DNA from 3 places in the Streptomyces sp. GQ60 genome. Region 1 is predicted to be linked to each of the others. Evidence: riboswitches for the same ligand, from Rfam matches in the RefSeq annotation. Region 1 holds a riboswitch; each other region holds the start of a gene.

Region 1 (4,896 bases):
TCTCCCCCGGCCGGACGAAGTGCAGGTGCTTGCGCGCCTGCTGCTCGGCGTACGCGTTGTCCTGCCAGCGGGCCTTCTCGTCACGCAGCCGTTCCAGCCGGTCCCGCGCGGAGACGGCGTCCTTCTGCTGCTTCGCGATCTCCGAGCGCTGGGACACGTACTGGCGCATCGGATACGCGAGGGCGACGACCAGGGTACAGAGGACGAGCACGAGCAGCGCGGCCCGGCCGGTGAGCCGGCTGCGGCGGACCTGCCTGCGGGACTGCGAGCGGTACACGTGCGCCGCGGTCCGCTCACCGAGCTGCTTGAGCCTGGTCGCGGTCGAGAACGTGGCGAACCGGTCCCGGTTCCCGGCCATTGATCCGCCTCCCCTATATGCGCACGACGCACTACGTCCCCGCACACGGTACGGGACCGAGTGCGGGGACGTAGGGAGGCTTGCGCCCTAAAGGACCGATCAGCCCTTGAAGCGCGGGAACGCGCTGCGGCCCGCGTACACCGCGGCGTCGTCGAGGATCTCCTCGATGCGCAGCAGCTGGTTGTACTTGGCGACGCGGTCCGAGCGGGCCGGGGCGCCGGTCTTGATCTGGCCGCAGTTCACGGCGACCGCGAGGTCGGCGATGGTGACGTCCTCGGTCTCACCGGAGCGGTGCGACATCATGCACTTGAAGCCGTTGCGCTGGGCCATCTCGACGGCGTCCAGGGTCTCGGTCAGCGAACCGATCTGGTTCACCTTGACGAGCAGGGCGTTCGCCGAGCCCTCTTCGATGCCGCGGGCGAGACGCTCGGGGTTGGTGACGAAGAGGTCGTCGCCGACGATCTGGACCTTGGAGCCCAGGCGGTCGGTGAGGGTCTTCCAGCCCGACCAGTCGTCCTCGAAGAGCGGGTCCTCGATGGAGACGAGCGGGTACGCCTCGACGAGCTCGGCGTAGTAGTCGGTCATCTCGGCGGCCGAGCGGGACTTGCCCTCGAACTCGTAGTTGCCGTCCTTGTAGAACTCGGACGCGGCGACGTCGAGCGCGAGCGCGATCTGGGTGCCCGGGACGTAGCCGGCCTGCTTGATCGCCTCGACGATGAGGTCGAGCGCGGCGCGGTTCGACTCCAGGTTCGGCGCGAAGCCGCCCTCGTCGCCCAGACCGGTGGAGAGGCCCTTGGTGTGCAGGACCTTCTTGAGGGTGTGGTAGACCTCGGCACCCCAGCGAAGGGCCTCGGAGAAGGACTCCGCGCCGATCGGGGCGATCATGAACTCCTGGATGTCGACGTTGGAGTCGGCGTGCGACCCACCGTTCAGGATGTTCATCATCGGAACGGGCAGCAGGTGCGCGTTCGGGCCGCCGAGGTAGCGGAAGAGCGGCAGGTCCGAGGCCTCGGACGCGGCGTGCGCCACGGCGAGGGAGACACCGAGGATGGCGTTGGCTCCGAGGGAGCCCTTGTTCTCGGTGGCGTCCAGGTCGATCATCGCCTGGTCGATCAGGCGCTGCTCGGTGGCGTCGTAGCCGACGAGCTCCGGGCCGATCTGCTCGATGACGGCGAGGACGGCCTTCTCTACGCCCTTGCCCATGTAGCGGTTGGGGTCACCGTCACGGAGCTCTACGGCTTCGAACGCTCCGGTGGAGGCGCCGGACGGGACTGCAGCACGGCCGGTGCTGCCATCGTCGAGGCCCACCTCGACCTCGACCGTGGGGTTGCCTCGGGAGTCCAGGATTTCCCGGGCTACGACGACGTCGATGGACGGCACGAGCATCTCCTTCTGGGATGTGACGCTGGGTGTGCGGTGGCGTGTCAGGCCGTGGGATGGCCTTGCCGCTTAGAGCCTAACCGGCTCTGGGCACTCGGCCGGCCGACCGCCCGGGGGCTGGGACGAAAAAGGGCCTGAATGCCCCTCTTACAGGACATAGGACCCTTGATCACCGGCTTTCCGGAGGCACCGTCAGGCCGGAGCCACCCGCACACAGCACCGCCCGGCGCGAAGGGGGTTGCGCGCCGGGCGGTGGAATTGCGCGGTGGAACTACTGCGTGTCGCGAAAGCGGCCACGACCGTTCCCACAGGTTTCAGCCGGGGTTCAGCTCCGGCCTCACCTTCGGGTTCAGCTGAGCTTCAGCTTCTGGCCCGGGAAGATCAGGTCGGCGTCCGAGACGATGTCCTTGTTGAGCTCGTAGAGCTTCTCCCAGCCACCGGACACGTTGTTCGCGTCGGCGATCGCACCCAGCGTGTCGCCGGACTTGACCGCGTAGGAGCCGTTGCCCGTCTTGGGGGCTTCGGACGTCGGCGCGGCGGCCGGGCGGTCGGAGCGGGTGGTCGGAGCCTCGACGCGCTTGGTCTCCTTCTTCGGCTCGGCCTTCTTCTCCTGCTTCGGCGCGGGCTTCGGCTGGGCCTTCGGCTTGGCCGGGGCCTGCGCCGAACCGCCGGTGTAGGAGGAGTTCGACAGGCCGACGCCACAGGACGGCCAGGCGCCCTTGCCCTGACCCTTGAGGACCTTCTCTGCGATGGCTATCTGCTGCGACTTGGAGGCCTGGTTGGCCTGCGAGGCGTACGCCTTGCCGCCGTACGCCGCCCACGTGGAGGACGAGAACTGCAGGCCGCCGTAGTAGCCGTTGCCCGTGTTGATGGACCAGTTGCCGCCGGACTCGCACGAGGCGACGCGGTCCCACTCGGAAGCGGTCGCGGCCGAGGCGGTGCCCGCGGCCATCAGCGGAGCCGCGACGGCGACACCGGCGACACCGGCGAGCGTGACGATGCGGACGGCCTTGGAACCGCGACGGTGCTTGCCCTTGCCCGAAAGCAGCATGGAGTTCTCCTCACCGACGCCTACGAGGTGAGCTGTCGGGTTCGGGCGAGTGAGTGCCCGGCCGAGCGACCTAGCGCTCGGCTTAACCCCTAGCCGGTTCCATGACCGTCTCTCAACGGCCGGTTCCGGCGCCTACCTTGGTTCCCCCGCTCCTGCCTTCGGCGCTTTACGCGACGAGTGTTCCCTCCGTCCGCCGGCAGGATTCGGCGATGCGGTCGAAGGAGCCCGCGGTGGCGGGCGATTCAGAAGGTAGACAGGTCTCCCCCCGATGTTCAACGAGGGACATCGGGGGGAAAGGGTGCCTACTTGCGCTCCCCCGAAGGGTGTTTGCGCAGGTGAGAGCGGGGTTTGCAGAACCCTCCGAACCAGACACGCCAGTTGGCCTAGAGAGACACATGTCTCACTTACAGAAAACGGACAATCAGCTGGTTCCGGGCGCCTTAAGTGCCCTTATTGATGCGTTAGATCCAGGTTCTGACCGGGCTTGATCAGGTCCGCGTCGCCGCCGATGACCTGCTCGTTGGCCTCATAGAGCCCCTTCCAGCCGCCCTTCACTCCGTTGGCGTCCGCGATCGCGATGAGGCTGTCGCCTTCCTTCACGGTGTACGTCGGGTCCGACGCGGCGTCAGGCGCGACGGGCGCTTCGACGGCGGCCGGGCCGCGGTGCCTGCCGCTGCCCTCGGTCGCGCCGGGGGCCGCCGGGTCGCTCGGGGCGGTGGACTCGCCGGGTGCGGCCGGAGCCGTCGGGGCGGTGGGATCAACCGGGTTGACCGGAATGGCCGGGTTGGCTTGGTTCTCCGCATTACCCGGGTTCGTCGGGTTCGTGGAGTCGCCCGGGCCGGACGGGTTCGCCGGAGCCGTCGGGTCCACGGGTGCGGTCGGGTCCGCGGACGGGGGCGCCGGAGTCGCGGGGTCCGCCGGAGCCGTCGGGTCCACGGGTGCGGTCGGGTCCACCGGGCTCGTGGGAGCCGTCGGGTCGCCCGGGAGTCCGGGAGGCGACGTCTGGAGGTCCGGCGAGGGCATGACGGGCAGTTCGCCGGGCACGCCGATCGGATAGTCGGGCAGCGGCGAGTCCGACGGGGCCGGGATCTGCTGCGTCGGGGCCCCGAAGTCCGTGGACGGCTTGCCCGAGCCCGTGTGGGGCACCGCGTCGTCCGGGCGGGACGGAGTGGGCGCGACGGACCCGGACCCGGCGGGCAGGCCCGGGTCCACCACGGCGGCGGGCGCGTCCTGCGTCAGACCGGCCGGCACCCCGCACAGCGGCCACGCCTGTGGGCCCTGGGAGGCCAGGACCCGCTCGGCCACGGCGATCTGCTGGGAGCGGCTGGCGAGGTCGGCGCGCTCGGCGAAGTCGAGCCCGCCGGCGTTCTTCCACTGCTCCTGACTGAACTGCAGCCCGCCGTACGAGCCGCTGCCGAAGTTGGCGCTCCACGTGCCGCCGCTCTCGCACTCGGCGACCTTGTCCCACGTGGAGGTCTCCGCGGCGCTCGCGCCGGTGGCGGCGAGCAGCGGCAGGGCGAGGGCGGTGCCGGTGACTCCGGCGGTGACGACAAGTGCGGGCACTTGTCGGGGGCGTCTGTGGCGGCCGTTCCCGGAACGCATGAGGTTGCACCTTTCGCATAACGGCGGGGTAACGGCAGAACCTAGCGGCCTTCGAACGCCGGTCACAAGTTTGGGCAGCGAACTGACTTCCGGTCAGGCAGGTTTCAGGTGTTTTGGGGGGTGATTTCAGCACTGAAGCGGACCGGGAGCGTCCGCAGACCCCGCATGATGAGCCCCCCGCGCCAGCGCAGCTCCCCGGGAGCCACGGCCAGTTCCAGATCGGGCAGCCGCGTCAGCAGGGTCGCGAGCCAGACAGCACCAGCAGGGACTCGGCCACGCGCACCGTCACTCGCAGCGGCGGGATGGTGGGGCGGACGTAGACAGGCGTCCCCGCACGCCGCTCGTTCAGCCGTGCCACGAGCAGGGGCCACGCCCCCCGCTGCCACCAGGAGAGTTGCCGCTCACGGATGCGCTGTGCCGGCCCGAACTCCGCCGGGATCTCCTTCCAGGCGATCCCCGTACGCAGACGGTGCAGCATGCCGTTCAGCGCCAGCCTCAGGTCGAT
Region 2 (4,896 bases), on a different contig from region 1:
GGGCTCGCTGCTGGCCGCCCTGGACGACGAGTCCATGGAGAACCAGCGCGACGTCGTCAAGAACGAGCGCCGCCAGCGGTACGACAACGTCCCGTACGGCACGGCCTTCGAGAAGCTGACGGCCCTGGCCTACCCGGAGGGCCACCCGTACCACCACACCCCGATCGGTTCCATGGCCGATCTGGACGCCGCGTCCCTCGAGGACGCGCGCGCGTTCTTCCGTACGTACTACGCGCCCAACAACGCGGTGCTGTCGGTCGTCGGGGACATCGACCCCGAGAAGACTCTTGCCTGGGTCGAGAAGTACTTCGGCACCATCCCCGGCCACGACGGCAAGCAGCCGCCGCGCGACGGCTCGCTGCCCGAGGTCATGGGGGAGCAGCTGCGCGAGGAGGTCGTCGAGGAGGTTCCGGCCCGTGCGCTGATGGCGGCCTACCGGCTCCCGCACGACGGCACCCGCGAGTGCGACGCCGCCGACGTGGCGCTGACCGTCCTGGGCAGCGGCGAGTCCTCCCGGCTGCACAACCGCCTGGTGCGCCGCGACCAGAGCGCCGTCGCGGCCGGCTTCGGCATGCTGCGCCTCGCCGGCGCGCCCTCGCTGGGCTGGCTGGACGTCAAGACCTCCAGCGGGGTCGAGGTACCCGCCATCGAGGCGGCCGTCGACGAGGAGCTCGCGCGGTTCGCCGCCGAGGGCCCGACGGCCGAGGAGATGGAGCGCGCGCAGGCCCAGCTGGAGCGCGAGTGGCTGGACCGGCTGAGCACGGTGGCCGGGCGCGCCGACGAACTGTGCCGCTTCGCGGTGCTCTTCGGCGACCCGCAGCTGGCGCTGACCGCCGTCCAGCGCGTCCTCGACATCACCGCCGAGGAGGTGCAGGCCGTGGCCGCGGCCCGACTGCGCCCCGACAACCGCGCGGTGCTCGTCTACGAGCCGATCGCGGCCGATGAACCCACCGACATCGCGGCGACCGACGCGAGCGACGAGAACGAGGGGGCGGAGCAGTGAGCGACACCGCAGCCGTCACGATGACCTTCCACCCGCGCCCCGAGGCCGGCGAGCCGCAGCCGTGGGCCTTCCCGGCCCCCGAGCGCGGGGTACTGGCCAACGGCCTGACCCTGCTGCGCTGCCACCGCCCGGGCCAGCAGGTGGTGGCGGTCGAGATCAACCTCGCCGCCCCGCTCGACGCGGAGCCCGAGGGCCTCGACGGCGTGGCCACGATCATGGTCCGCGCCCTGTCCGAGGGCACCGACAAGCGGTCCGCCGAGGACTTCGCCGCAGAGCTGGAGCGCTGCGGCGCCACCCTCGACGCGCACGCCGACCACCCCGGCCTGCGGGTCTCCCTGGAGGTCCCGGCCTCCCGCCTGCACAAGGCGCTGGGCCTGGTCGCCGAGGCGCTGCGCACGCCGGCCTTCGCCGACGCCGAGGTCGACCGCCTGGTGCGCAACCGGCTCGACGAGATCCCGCACGAGAGCGCCAACCCGCAGCGCCGTGCCGCCAAGGAACTCTCGAAGGAGCTGTTCCCGGCCTCCCTGCGGATGTCCCGCCCGCGTCAGGGAACAGAGGAGACGGTCGCCCGCATCGACTCCGCGGCCGTACGGGCCTTCTACGAGGCCCACGTGCGCCCCGCGACCGCCACCGCGGTGGTCGTCGGCGACCTGACCGGCATCGACCTGGACGCCGTCCTGGCCGACACCCTGGGCGCGTGGACCGGTGACACCACCGCCCCGCGCCCGGTCCCGCCGATCACCGCCGACGACACGGGCCGCGTGGTCATCGTGGACCGGCCCGGCGCGGTCCAGACGCAGTTGCTGATCGGCCGCATCGGCGCCGACCGGCACGACCGGGTCTGGGCGCCCCAGGTGCTCGGCACGTACTGCCTGGGCGGCACCCTCACGTCCCGGCTGGACAAGGTGCTGCGCGAGGAGAAGGGGTACACGTACGGCGTGCGCGCCTTCGGACAGGTGCTGCGCTCCACGGCCGACGGCAAGGGCGCCTCGATGCTCGCCATCAGCGGCTCGGTGGACACCCCGAACACCGGCCCGGCCCTGGAGGACCTCTGGACGGTGCTGCGCACCCTGGCGCAGGGCGGCCTGACCGACGCCGAACGGGACGTGGCCGTGCAGAACTTGGTGGGGGTGGCACCGCTGAAGTTCGAGACGGCGGCCTCCGTCGCGGGCACGCTCGCCGACCAGGTCGAGCAGGAGCTTCCGGACGACTACCAGGCGCAGTTGTACGCGCGGCTCGCCGAAACCGGCACGGTGGAGGCCACTTCGGCGGTCGTCAGCGCCTTCCCGGTGGACCGCCTGGTCACGGTCCTGGTCGGCGACGCCTCGCAGATCGAAGAGCCGGTGCGGGCCCTCGGGATCGGCGAAGTGGCCGTGGTCGCCAACTGACCGTCCGTTGACTGCCGACGGGTCGCCAACTGGCCCGTCGACAAGGGGCTCCGACAGGGGACTCCGGCGGTTTGCCCGCCGGAGTCCCTTTTGTCTTGCCTGTTCCTTAAGTCGTGTGGTTGCTTGTATGTGGTGTGGCGTACGCAACAAAATGGCGTGTCTGTTTGGCGATTGACTGATGATCCGCCTAGCGTCGGCCGTGCTGTTCGTCAGTCGTAACCGCCGCATCCGCGGCACCGGACAGCGATCGCCGAGTCCCCGTCAGGCGCGAGCCTGGGGAGCCGGGGACCCACTTGTGTCCCTGGGGTGAATCGGACCGCCTCGCAAGAGGGGGCCCGTAGGAGACCTTCCTGCTCCGAACCCGTCAGCTAACCCGGTAGGCGAGAGGGAAGGAAAGGATCAGCCCCTTCATGGCGTTTGGCAGTAGTGCCGCCGGCAAGCACCGTGGTTCGAGCCGTATGAGCCGCAGGACCGCCGGCTACGCCGGCATAGCCGCCCTCGCCGCCACCGGCGTCGTCGGCTCCCTGGCGGGTCCCGCGTTCGCCGCGGACAATTCCCCCTCCTTCGAGGACACCGGCAGCCTCAACACCATCGTGGTGGCAGACGAGCTCGCCGGTGACGTCGAGGCCCAGGCCCACTCCCAGCAGCGGGCCGCCGAGGCCGCCGCCGCCAAGGCGCAGGCCGAGGCCGAGGCCAAGCAGCGGGCCGCCGAGGCCAAGGCGAAGGCCGAAGCCCAGGCCAAGGCCGAGCGCGAGGCCGCCGAGCGCGCCGCCCGCGAAGAGGAGCGCAAGCGCCTCAACACCTTCGTCTCCCCGATCGACGGCTCCTACGTCAGCACGCAGTACCACGCGGGCGGCGCCATGTGGTCCTCCGGCAGCCACACCGGCATCGACTTCCACGCCGACTCCGGCACCTCCGTGCGCTCGGTCGGCCTGGGCACCGTGGTCGAGGCGGGCTGGGGCGGCGCGTACGGCAACAACGTCGTCATCAAGCACGCCGACGGCACGTACACCCAGTACGGCCACCTGCACTCGGTGAGCGTCAGGGCCGGCCAGCAGGTCGCCCCGGGCCAGCAGATCGGCCTCTCGGGCAACACCGGCAACTCCAGCGGCGCGCACCTGCACTTCGAGGCCCGCACCGGCGCCGACTACGGCTCGGACATCAACCCGGTCGCGTACCTGCGCTCGCACGGCGTCACCCTCTGACCCCACCGTCGCACCGCACGACTTCCGTGAAGGCCCCGGCTCTCTTCGAGCCGGGGCCTTCGTGCTTCGTGCTGCGTGCTTCGCGTTGTGTGAATGTTTCGTATTTCCGGCCGTCCTCGGAAATTATCGTGTGTTGCAATAGAGTCGCAACGCGCACAGCCATACGAGAAAAGGCGGAGGTTCCGGTCTTGCGTATTCCCGCGCACACGGTATGCACAGCGATCCGCGACGACATCGTCTCCGGGGTGTTCGGGCCCGGCAGCCGGCTGACCGAGGAGGTACTGGCGCGCCGTTACGGAGTCTCGCGGGTCCCGGTGCGCGAGGCGCTGCGCACGCTGGAGTCCGAGGGGTTCGTGACCACCCGCCGGCACGCGGGCGCCTGCGTGGCCGAGCCGACCGAGCAGGAGGCCGCCGACCTGCTGGAGCTGCGGATGCTGCTGGAGCCCCTCGCGGCCGCCCGGGCGGCCCGGCGGCGCAGCGAGGCCCACCTCAAGGTGCTGCGCGGGCTCGTCAGGCTGGGTCAGGAGCGGGCCAGGAGGGGCCAGGAGGAGGATCTGCGCTCCCTGGGCGGCTGGTTCCACGAGACGCTCTCCCAGGCCTCGGGCAGCCCCGGGCTGATCGCGCTGCTCACCCAGATGCGGCACAAGGTGGCCTGGATGTACGTGGTCGAGGCCCCGGTGCGGCCCGTGGAGTCCTGGGCCGAGCACGGTGCGATCGTGGACGCGGTGGCCCGGGGCGACGCCGAGCGGGCCCGGGCGCTGACCGCGGCGCACGTGGACCGGGCGGCGGGGGCGCACCGGATGCGCGTGAGGACTTTGCAACCTGCCGTAAACACGGCGAGCGTTCCGCATTAACAAACGCCGTATACAAAGGTGGGATATCCGGCGGGGTCGCAATTCCCGTGCCGGGCGCCATTCCGCTTGAATTCTGCCCACCGGAATCGAGTGTTTCGGAAAGTGTGCCGGAAAGCGCGGTGCGCGCATTTCCGTCCGAGTCGATGCGTCGATGCGGTCGATGAGCCCGGCGGGTTCGGGGGTCGGAGGTCGGGGGGCCGACCGGCATTCCCGCGCGAAAAGCAGCGAAGCCGTTGCCCTCGACCGTGGTGGCCGGGGGCAACGGCTTCGCCGTGCAAGTCCTGCGGGTCCTGCGAGTCCTGCGGGTCGAACCCGAAGGGTCAGACGGTCTCGGGGAGCTCCTCGAGGCCCTCGGCGACCAGCTTCGCGAGGCGGTCCAGTGCGACCTCGGCGCCGTCGGCCTCGGACGAGAGGACGATCTCCTCGCCGCCCTGGGCGCCCAGGCC
Region 3 (4,896 bases), on a different contig from region 1:
GGGCCTCGGCCGCCACCACCCGGTGGTCAGGCAGGCCCTGCACGACGTGCTGGACGCCCAGCTCGCGGACCTCACCCGCTTCGACTGCCAGCCGCTGCCCGGGCTGCTGGCGGAGAAGCTGCTCTCCCACAGTCCGCACCTGGACCGGGTCTTCTTCGGCAACAGCGGCACCGAGGCCGTGGAGACCGCCCTGAAGTTCGCCCGGTACGCCACCGGGCGCCCCAGGGTCCTCTACTGCGACCACGCCTTCCACGGGCTCACCACGGGCTCGCTCTCGGTCAACGGCGAGGCCGGCTTCCGCGACGGCTTCGCGCCGCTGCTGCCGGACACCGGGATCGCGCTCGGGGACCTGGCCGCGCTGGAGCGGGAGCTGAAGAAGGGGGACGTCGCGGCCTTCGTCGTGGAGCCGATCCAGGGCAAGGGGGTGCTCGCCGCCCCGCCCGGGTTCCTGCTCGCCGCGCAGGAGCTGCTGCACCGGTACGGGGCGCTGCTGATCGCGGACGAGGTGCAGACCGGCCTCGGACGGACCGGCGACTTCTACGCCTACCAGCACGAGGCCGGAGTCGAACCGGACCTGGTCTGCGTGGCCAAGGCCCTGTCCGGCGGCTACGTGCCCGTCGGTGCGACCCTGGGCAAGGACTGGATCTTCAAGAAGGTCTACTCCTCCATGGACCGGGTGCTCGTCCACTCCGCCAGCTTCGGCTCCAACGCGCAGGCGATGGCGGCCGGGCTCGCCGTCCTCTCCGTCATGGAGGACGAGCGGGTGGTGGCCAACGCCCGCTCGATGGGCGACCTGCTGCGCGGGCGGCTCGCCGCGCTCGTGGACGAGTACGAACTGCTCCACGCGGTACGGGGGCGCGGGCTGATGATCGGCATCGAGTTCGGCCGGCCGTCCTCGCTGGGCCTGCGGAGCCGCTGGAGCATGCTGCAGGCGGCGCGCAAGGGGCTGTTCGCGCAGATGGTCGTGGTGCCGCTGTTGCAGAAGCACCGGATCCTCACGCAGGTCTCCGGCGATCACCTGGAAGTGATCAAGCTGATCCCGCCGCTGATCGTGGACGAGGCGGACGTCGACCGGTTCGTCGGCGCCTTCCGTGCGGTCATGGACGAGGCCCACGGGGGCGGCGCGCTGATGTGGGACTTCGGCCGGACACTGGTGAGGCAGGCCGTCGCCAACCGCTGAACCGCCCGTCGGTTCAGCGGGCGGCGGCCCGCCTCGTGGGGCGTCAGTCCAGCAGCCGGTAGCGGAGCCGGCCGAGGGTCTCGGGCGTGAGTCCGAGGCCGTCGGCGAGGTAGCGCTCCACCCCGCCCCACTCCTCGTCGATCGCGTCGAAGGCCGTGGTCAGATATGTGGCGCGGGCGTCGAAGAGCGGGGCGAGCAGCTCCATCACCTCGGGGGCGCGGGCCTCGGGCGAGTCGCTGCCCCGGCGGACCCGGTAGCGGTTGTGCGGGGCGTTCGACTCCAGGTAGTCCGCGACGATCGCCTCCCGCTCGACGCCCAGCGCGAGCAGGGTGACGGCGATCGACAGGCCTGCCCGGTCCTTCCCGGCGGCGCAGTGCATGAGGGCCGGGACGCTGTCCTCGGCGAGCGCGTGCACGACCCGGCTGTGCTCGGCCGTACGGGTCCGGATCATCGTCCGGTACGAACGCGACATCCGCGCGGCGGCCTTGCCCTCGCCGAGGATCTCGCGGAGCTGCGCCAGGTCCCCTTCGCGGACCATCTTCCAGAACTCCCCGCCGTCGGCCGGATCCGACAGCGGAATGCCGACGTTGCGCACACCGGGCAGCTCCACGTCCGGACCCTCCAGCGCGTGGTCGGCGCCGTTGCGGAAGTCGAAGACGGTGTGCAGTCCCAGCGATCCGAGGAATTCCGCGTCGCTTTCGGTGGCATGCGCCAGATGTCCGCTTCGGAACAGTCGTCCCGACTTGACCCTTCGGCCGTCCACGGTCGGCAACCCGCCCACGTCACGGAAGTTGCGCACGCCGGTCAGTGCCGGTTCCACCGGTATTGGACCGGTGTGGGGGCTCTGGGGTATCTGCTGGGTCACAGGGGCTCCTCCGTGTCGTCCGTATCGTCCGTGCGGTCGTCGCCGCGCGTGTCCGAATTACGCCACTTGCTGACAACTTGCCATAGCGAGAGGCGAGATCGGACACCTCCCCGTGAGCCAGATCATACGGTGACCGTGAGTGCCTGATCGCGAATGGCGAATTCCCCTGTCGGGACGGCTGTTGGGGGTGGGGAATGGACGGAGGGTGACCGGAATTCCGTCGGTCCATCATCCCCGGGAATCCATTGGGGAATTCGGGACTTGTTCCGTGCGGGCAGGCTCGATTACCTTCGCGATCGATCCGGATGGACCGCCTAATCCTGCCGCCGTCCGGAAACCGCACCCGACTATTCACGCGCGCGGCAGGAGCGGGGGAACCAGGTAAGCCGCTGTTCCGGAGTTCCTTCGGGATCTTTACAACGGGACAGCTCGGGGTGAAGCCGTGCACGTGCCGTTCAACGGCACGTGCACGGCCGGACATCTCCAGTCCGAACCCGACAGCTCACCTCGCAGGCGTCGGAGAGGAATTCGCCATGTCCGGAACGGGTAAGCACCGCCGTCCCAAGTCCCGCTCGATATCCCGCGGGTTCGCCGCCGCGGGCACCGGTGGCGCGGCCCTCGCGCTTCCGCTGCTCGGCGCCACCGGCGCCCACGCCGCGGGGGCCCCGGCCGCCGCGACCGCCGCCGCTCCGGTGCAGGCCCCGCAGGCCGCGCCCGCCCTCCAGGCGGCTCCCGCCGCCGCGCAGGGCGTCCCCACCGTCTACACCGTGGTGCCGGGCGACTACCTCTCCAAGATCGCCGAGCGTCAGCACCTCACCGGTGGCTGGGAGCAGCTCTACGCGGACAACCGCGAGGCCGTCGGCACCGACCCGTCGCTGATCCACCCGGGCCTGAAGCTCACCCTCGGTGCGAAGGCTCCGGCGGCGGCGGCCGAGTCCGCGCCGGCCGCATCGCCGAAGCCGGCGAAGAAGTCCGCTTCTTCCGGTTCTTCCACTTCTGGCGATTCGTCGGATTCATCGGATTCCTCCGATGAGGTCGCCGCGCCCGCCGCCAAGGCGCCCGCCGCCAAGGTTCCCGCCAAGCAGCAGGGCGGCTCCACGTCGACCGGCTTCGTCGCCCCGGTCGGCGGCGGCCCGTCCACCGCGTACAGGGCCTCCGGCGCCATGTGGTCCAGCGGCTACCACACCGGTGTCGACTTCTCCGCGAGCACCGGCACCACCGTCAAGGCGGTCGGCGCCGGCACCGTCGTCTCCGCCGGGTGGAGCGGCTCGTACGGCAACGAGGTCGTCATCCGGCACGCCGACGGCAAGTACAGCCAGTACGCGCACCTCTCCCAGCTGTCCGTCTCGTCCGGCCAGAGCGTCACCGGCGGCCAGACCATCGGCCTCTCCGGCTCCACGGGCAACTCGACCGGCCCGCACCTGCACTTCGAGATCCGCACCGGCCCCTCGTACGGCTCGGACATCGACCCGCTGGCCTACCTCCGGTCGAAGGGCGTCACCATCTGAATCCGGGGCACTGTCGGAGGTGCCGGTTAGGCTGCCCGTTTCGACGGGGGACGGGCGGTCACGGCATGCAGGTCAGCGCAGGGGAGCTCAACCGCTCCACGCTCGCACGGCAGTTGCTCCTGCGGCGTGAGGTGATGGACGTAGGGGACGCGGTCCGCAGGGTGGTCGCCCTGCAGGCGCAGCACGCGGCCTCGCCCTATCTCGCGCTGTGGAACCGGCTCGCCGGCTTCGACCCGGCAGACCTCGACGCCGCCTTCGCGGGGCGCGAGGTCGTCAAGTCGACGTTGATGCGGCTGACCCTGCACGCCGTGCACGCGGAGGACTACCGGCCCTTCCGGGAGGCGGTGCAGCCCTCCGTACGGGCCGCCAGGCTCGGGACCCGTTTCACGGACTCGGGGCTGACGGCCGAGGACGCCGACGTCCTGGTGCCGGAGCTGCTGGACTTCGCCGACCGGCCCCGTACGACGGCGGAGTGCGAGGCCTGGCTCGGACACCGGCTGGGAGCGCCGCCGAGGCCCGGAGCGTGGTGGGGGCTGCGGCAGTACGCACCCCTGCAGCACGCGCCCACCGCCGCGCCCTGGTCGTTCGGGGAGCGCCCCTCCTACGTCGCGCCCCCGAGCCGGCCGCGCACCGTACCGGCGGACCCGGAGGCGGCGGAGGAGTCCCTGCGGACGCTCGTACTGCGCTACCTGGAGGGATTCGGGCCGGCGTCGGCGGCGGACGTGGCGCAGTTCTCCCTGGTCCAGCGGGGCAGGGTCCGCCAGGCCCTGCGCGCGCTGGAGCACTCCGGACGGCTCGAGCGGCTGACCGGGCCGGACGGCGAGGAACTGTTCGACGTCCAGGGCGCGCCGCGTCCGCAGGCGGACGCGCCGGCCCCGCCCCGGCTGATGGCCATGTGGGACAGCGTGCTGCTGGCCTACGCCGACCGGAGCCGCATCGTGCCGCCGCAGTACCGCAAGCTCGTCGCGCGCATGAACGGCGACACCTTGGCGACCCTGCTGGTCGACGGCCGCGTCGCCGGGGTGTGGCGCCCGGCCGGGGCCGACGGCGGGATCGAGGCGACAGCCTTCCACCCCCTGCCGGACGAGGTCTGGGAGGGGCTCGCCGGCGAGGCCCGGGCGCTGACGGCCTTCCTGGCCGACCGCGAACCGGAGGTCTACCGGCGCTACGGCCACTGGTGGAGCAAACTGCCGAGCGCCGAGACCCGGTTGCTCGTCTGAGCCGTGGGGTCGGGACCGGAGGGGGGTCCCGGCCTCACCAGGGCAGTACGCCGGCGTCATCGAAGAACGAGCGGATGCCGCCGACGGAACCCCGCGACAGCCCGAGGCTGTCGGACCGGAACG

The links. Region 1 has a riboswitch for cyclic di-AMP ahead of AC6CKD_RS23445 (transglycosylase family protein). Riboswitches for the same ligand answer to the same signal wherever they lie in the genome.
Region 2: another riboswitch for cyclic di-AMP. It lies ahead of AC6CKD_RS14760 (M23 family metallopeptidase); the one in region 1 lies ahead of AC6CKD_RS23445 (transglycosylase family protein).
Region 3: another riboswitch for cyclic di-AMP. It lies ahead of AC6CKD_RS29585 (M23 family metallopeptidase); the one in region 1 lies ahead of AC6CKD_RS23445 (transglycosylase family protein).

The regions. Positions count from the first base shown of each region.
Region 1 is NZ_JCAXEG010000009.1:215,334-220,229, reverse strand. It holds gene AC6CKD_RS23455 (FtsB family cell division protein) at 1-358, opposite strand, end outside; gene eno (phosphopyruvate hydratase) at 458-1,744, opposite strand; gene AC6CKD_RS23445 (transglycosylase family protein) at 2,088-2,789, opposite strand; cyclic di-AMP (ydaO/yuaA leader) riboswitch at 2,792-2,963, opposite strand; gene AC6CKD_RS23440 (LysM peptidoglycan-binding domain-containing protein) at 3,240-4,352, opposite strand; partial or broken gene AC6CKD_RS23435 (cytochrome P450) at 4,496-4,651, opposite strand; gene AC6CKD_RS23430 (transposase) at 4,624-4,896, opposite strand, start outside.
Region 2 is NZ_JCAXEG010000005.1:130,298-135,193, forward strand. It holds gene AC6CKD_RS14750 (M16 family metallopeptidase) at 1-1,003, shown strand, start outside; gene AC6CKD_RS14755 (M16 family metallopeptidase) at 1,024-2,391, shown strand; cyclic di-AMP (ydaO/yuaA leader) riboswitch at 2,630-2,789, shown strand; gene AC6CKD_RS14760 (M23 family metallopeptidase) at 2,802-3,596, shown strand; gene AC6CKD_RS14765 (GntR family transcriptional regulator) at 3,785-4,450, shown strand; gene AC6CKD_RS14770 (HPr family phosphocarrier protein) at 4,771-4,896, opposite strand, start outside.
Region 3 is NZ_JCAXEG010000015.1:114,957-119,852, forward strand. It holds gene AC6CKD_RS29575 (aspartate aminotransferase family protein) at 1-1,180, shown strand, start outside; gene AC6CKD_RS29580 (tyrosine-protein phosphatase) at 1,224-2,045, opposite strand; cyclic di-AMP (ydaO/yuaA leader) riboswitch at 2,380-2,576, shown strand; gene AC6CKD_RS29585 (M23 family metallopeptidase) at 2,579-3,553, shown strand; gene AC6CKD_RS29590 (winged helix DNA-binding domain-containing protein) at 3,619-4,773, shown strand.